Regions from separate parts of the Leadbetterella sp. DM7 genome, predicted to be linked through region 2. Evidence: riboswitches for the same ligand, from Rfam matches in the RefSeq annotation. Region 2 holds a riboswitch; the other holds the start of a gene.
The links. Region 2 has a riboswitch for cobalamin ahead of AB2U10_RS07160 (TonB-dependent receptor plug domain-containing protein). Riboswitches for the same ligand answer to the same signal wherever they lie in the genome.

Region 1: another riboswitch for cobalamin. It lies ahead of metE (5-methyltetrahydropteroyltriglutamate--homocysteine S-methyltransferase); the one in region 2 lies ahead of AB2U10_RS07160 (TonB-dependent receptor plug domain-containing protein).

What each region holds. Positions count from the first base shown of each region.
Region 1 covers NZ_JBFOLH020000014.1:88,085-90,285, forward strand. The annotation lists gene metE (5-methyltetrahydropteroyltriglutamate--homocysteine S-methyltransferase) at 1-1,179, opposite strand, end outside; cobalamin riboswitch at 1,330-1,526, opposite strand; gene AB2U10_RS15075 (outer membrane beta-barrel protein) at 1,676-2,201, opposite strand, start outside.
Region 2 covers NZ_JBFOLH020000004.1:370,650-372,850, forward strand. The annotation lists gene AB2U10_RS07160 (TonB-dependent receptor plug domain-containing protein) at 1-1,150, opposite strand, end outside; cobalamin riboswitch at 1,236-1,439, opposite strand; gene AB2U10_RS07165 (hypothetical protein) at 1,503-1,820, shown strand; gene AB2U10_RS07170 (putative polyvalent protein kinase domain-containing protein) at 1,730-2,167, shown strand.

The DNA of each region.
Region 1 (2,201 bases), on a different contig from region 2:
CTTTTTGCTTTCAATGGCCTGCCGGTTGGCTTCCCATACCGCTTTCAGCGCTTCTGATCGCTCACCTGAAGCCCATTTCCGGAGAAAAGCCACTTCATCTGTTTTCTGACGGGCAAAGGCCATCCAGTTTTTGATCTCCGGGTTCAGCTTCTTCTCAAAGTCCAGGTCGCAGGGCGAATGGAGCAGTGAACACGACGGGGCAATGAGGAGCCTTTCTGCTCCCAGGGCGGCTTTGGCCTGCTCAATCAGCTGTAAAGAGGCTTCAAAGTCGTTTTTCCAGATATTTCTGCCGTCTACCACGCCCAGCGAAAGCCGGGTTTTCTTCTGAACAAAATCTGTAGCCAGGATGTCTTCCAGCTGCAGCGGGCAACGAACGAGGTCGAGGTGCAGGGTATCTACCGGCAGGTGGATGGCGGTCTGCAGGTTATCGCCGTAACATTCAAAATAATTGGCCAGGATGATCTTCAGCGAAGGCACGGCCTCAGCGAAGAACGTATACGTGCGCGCGATGGCCTCCTGTTCAGCCGGGGTCAGATCCAGCGCCAGGGCCGGCTCATCAATCTGTACGTATTGCACACCCTGCTCAGCCAGTAATTTCAGCAGTTGTTCGTATACAGGCAGCAGGCGGCTCAGCAGCTCTACCCGGTGAAAGCCGGTTTCTTTTTCTTTCCCGAGCAAAAGATATGTTACCGGGCCGATAATGACCGGCTTGGCCTGGATACCGGCCTCACGGGCCTCCTGAAGCTCGCTCAGAAGCTTGGCCGGGTTCAGCTCAAACGTCTGCCCCGCCTTAAACTCGGGCACGATATAGTGATAATTGGTATCGAACCATTTGGTCATTTCCATGGCTGTCAGGTCAAAATCACCTTTCTGATATCCCCGTGCCATGGCAAAATACAGGTCGGTACCTGAGTGGGTACGGGCAAAGCCGGCATAACGTTCGGGGATAGCCCCCAGCAAAACGCTCATATCAAGCACCTGGTCGTAAAAGGAGAAGTCGTTGCACGGGATCAGGTCGATACCGCTCTCCTGCTGGCTCTTCCAGTTCTTAAGCCGGATCTCCCGGCCTGTTTTTTCGAGTTCGGCAACGGGTATTTTACCCGCCCAATAAGCTTCAGAAGCTTTTTTCAGTTCCCGGCGGCTACCAATGCGCGGGTAGCCAAGATTCTGTGTCTGCATAATTTTTGAGAGAAAAATGAAGAAAAACAGTCCTGAACTCCGGGCTTAAAACGGGAAGATTTCAGAGAGGTATACGCGCCGCTGCTTACTCCGCCGAAACGGAGTACCGGGTACATCAAAACCAACCGAAGGCTTCAGTCCGCGAAAGCCACTGTCAACTCAGAACAGGCAGGTCTCCTGGCTTGTGCCGCTTTTGCCGTCCTTCCCGCCGGAGCAGTGGACCTGTTCGGGGCCGGACCCCTCAGGCAAAAGCTGTTAAAGGCACTTACAGTTGCGCGACAGCCCGTGATTCACACACGGTTCCCTTTTCATACCGGCAAGCGGCAACCTCTTCTGCTTTTGATGAAGATTAGAACTTTACAGATGCGAATGTAGATGATTTATCTGTTATAATAAAATATACCAGATAATTTATTTATAAATTAAATGAATTTTAGATAAAACAAACAAAAAATCAACCATATGTAGTATATCTGCATACTTTGCAGCACCGGCCTCAGAAGCGGTAAGACAGGCCTATCCTGATTTTTCCCTTTTGATTGGGATCCTGCAATGCGGAGGTTGAAAAAATTCTGTAGTTATAGGCGGCATCTATAGATACCCTTTTCCCGACCGGGAAACGGATTCCGCCTTCTATCGAACCTATTGCATTGGAGGCTTTCACTTTTTCCATCCGGCCCGAGTCGTTCTCCGATTCTCCCCATTGAAAATTATATCCTGCGCTCACCTGTATAAAGGGTTTTACTTTGATATAGGGTACATAATACCGTACAAAAATTTCGGGTGCGAGCGACCGATGATCGTGTTCAAGCATGACAGAGCTGGCTGCCGTACCGTCTTTAAACCGGCTGGCGTCATTTCCATACGCTATGCGAAGGCCGGTGGCCAGGTTAGGGGCCACAAAGTAGCCTGCCCAGGGAGAAAGCGACCAGGTAGGGTGCTTATACAGGGGGCTGTTATTGAACCCTCCCGAGCCGTAGATGCCCGCTATGTATGTTCCTTTGGAAAAATTAATACCGGGC
Region 2 (2,201 bases):
AGGGCGGGTTATAGCCGGTCACCCACGCCTGGCGCAGGTTAAGCGAAGAGCTCAGGCGGGCCGAAAACTGGTGGCGTAGCAGGGCATACAGATCCAGCCGGGTCTCCGTTTTACGGCCACCGCCATAACCGTCTACCCGGGCGTTATAGTATACCGTTTCTGCCCCGAGCTTCAGGTTAGTGCCTTTGTCGCAATCGTGTATCCAGGCCAGATCATGCTCGGCCCGCACAATATAACGATCTACCCGGGTATGGCTGGGGTTCAGGTTTTCTCCTTTTCCGTAATCGGTGATATCACGGATATAGGCCGTACGGAAAAGGGTTTTTCCGAGCTGGTACGAAAGGCTGCTCCGGTAAGCCTGTGTGCGGGTGATCTCACGCAACAGAACCACTTTGGGTTGCACGGCCAGGTCGTTATCTGAAAACCAGAGATTCAGCGAAAGCAGGTCTCCTTTGCGGTTCATAAAGTACAGGTCCTGTACAGCACCGGTCTGGCGGGTATGAATGGGTTCGGTGGGTAAGGTTTTCCCCTTACGGGTAATGGGTTCCGTACCGAAATTATTCCGTACGCTGCTTCCGTAAAGAAGTGTTTTCCCCGAAAGCTTTTTCCCGTTGCGAAGCAAACGGTGGAAACGCAGTCCACCCTGCCCGGAAAAATTCTCAGAGGTTTCGCCCCGTACTGCAGCCATCAGCTGTGTTCCTTCGGTTTGGAAACCAGGTAACGAACGTAGCTGAATGCTGCCGCCAACGGCATCGGTACCCACACAGCTGGCGGCAGAGCCGTATTGTATGGTCATTTCATCAAACCCGGCAAGGGGTATGGTCGAAAAATCGGTTTGTCCTAACGAAGGAAAATTAATATTGATCCCGTTCCAGAGCAGGGCCGTATGGCCGGCGGATGTTCCGCGGAAAGAGAGGGTAGCCAGCTGACCCGCTCCGTAGCTTTTAAAGGCTACGGGCGTCTGGAACTGCAGGAAATCAGCCAGGGTGCTGAAGCGGTTCCGGGCCAGGTCGGCCGAGTCTGCCTCCTGTATCTTCTGCCCGGTCATGAACCGTTCGGGGCGCACTCCTCTGACTTCCACTTCGCAAAGGGTCAGCTCTTTCTGGGCAAAAAGAGTTGCCGGGAAGCACAAGGCACTCCATAGGCTCAACAGCCTGCAATAACCGGGTAAACCGCCTGTTCTCAATTGAGGAAAAGATAAATGATCTCCCGGGCTCTATCCGCCGTAGATGTACCGGTTATTCTGGTTCAGGGCAGGTTTCCTGGCTAGCTTCCATTTTCCGGCGCCTTCCCATCCCGCAGCGGGGACAGTGGCTCAGCAGAAGGAAAACTTTGCGGAAGCTTACAGTTGCGGGGACAGCCCGTGATTTACACACGGTTCCCTATTATCTCTGTTCCGGCTATTCCCGGAACAAAGCACCCTGAAACTTAGGGCAAAGATAAGGGGATTCTGTTTGAAATTGTCCGGATTAATGCATATCTTTGAATACTGAATCTCTTTAATGAAAAATATACACAATGAATTACAAGATATCATTATCAGAAATGGACGAGTTAGCCCTACAGGAAAACTCGAAAAAACGCAAAATTTCCTTAGAGGAAATGCGTCATCAGGCCTCCGGGCTGAAACACAAAAGTCAATCAAAGCTGAAGAAGCATTCTGCCTGATTGATTTTGCCAGGAGAGAGAGAATCTTTTCTATACCAGGGAGATTTCACAGGAAGCATTTATCGCATCCGGGGCTGAACAGCGGGTTTATCGCTACGATGATCACCATGTTATCAAGATCAATGACGGTATTTTTTATGAAAATTGGTTAGATTATTTCAATAGTCTACTCATACATAACTACTTTTTTCGCTCTACAGCATATGATTTTTTAGGCTTTAAAATTATTGATAATGTATTATTTGCAGTAGTTAAACAGGAATTTATAGTCTCCGATGAGATGGTTGACCTGATTATAGTGAAAAACTTCTTAGCGTATAACGGGTTTCAAAACATACGTAATAATGATTACTATAATCCTCAGTTGGGAATAATATTTGAAGATCTGCATGATGAAAATGTATTATGCCGAAACGGAGTGTTGTATTTCATTGACACAGTATTCTATCTTACCGATAATTTTTATAAAGGGGTAGGCCTTGGGCAGGTGAGGATATAGAGCTAAAAGTACTACCAGGTTCTTCTCCTGATTT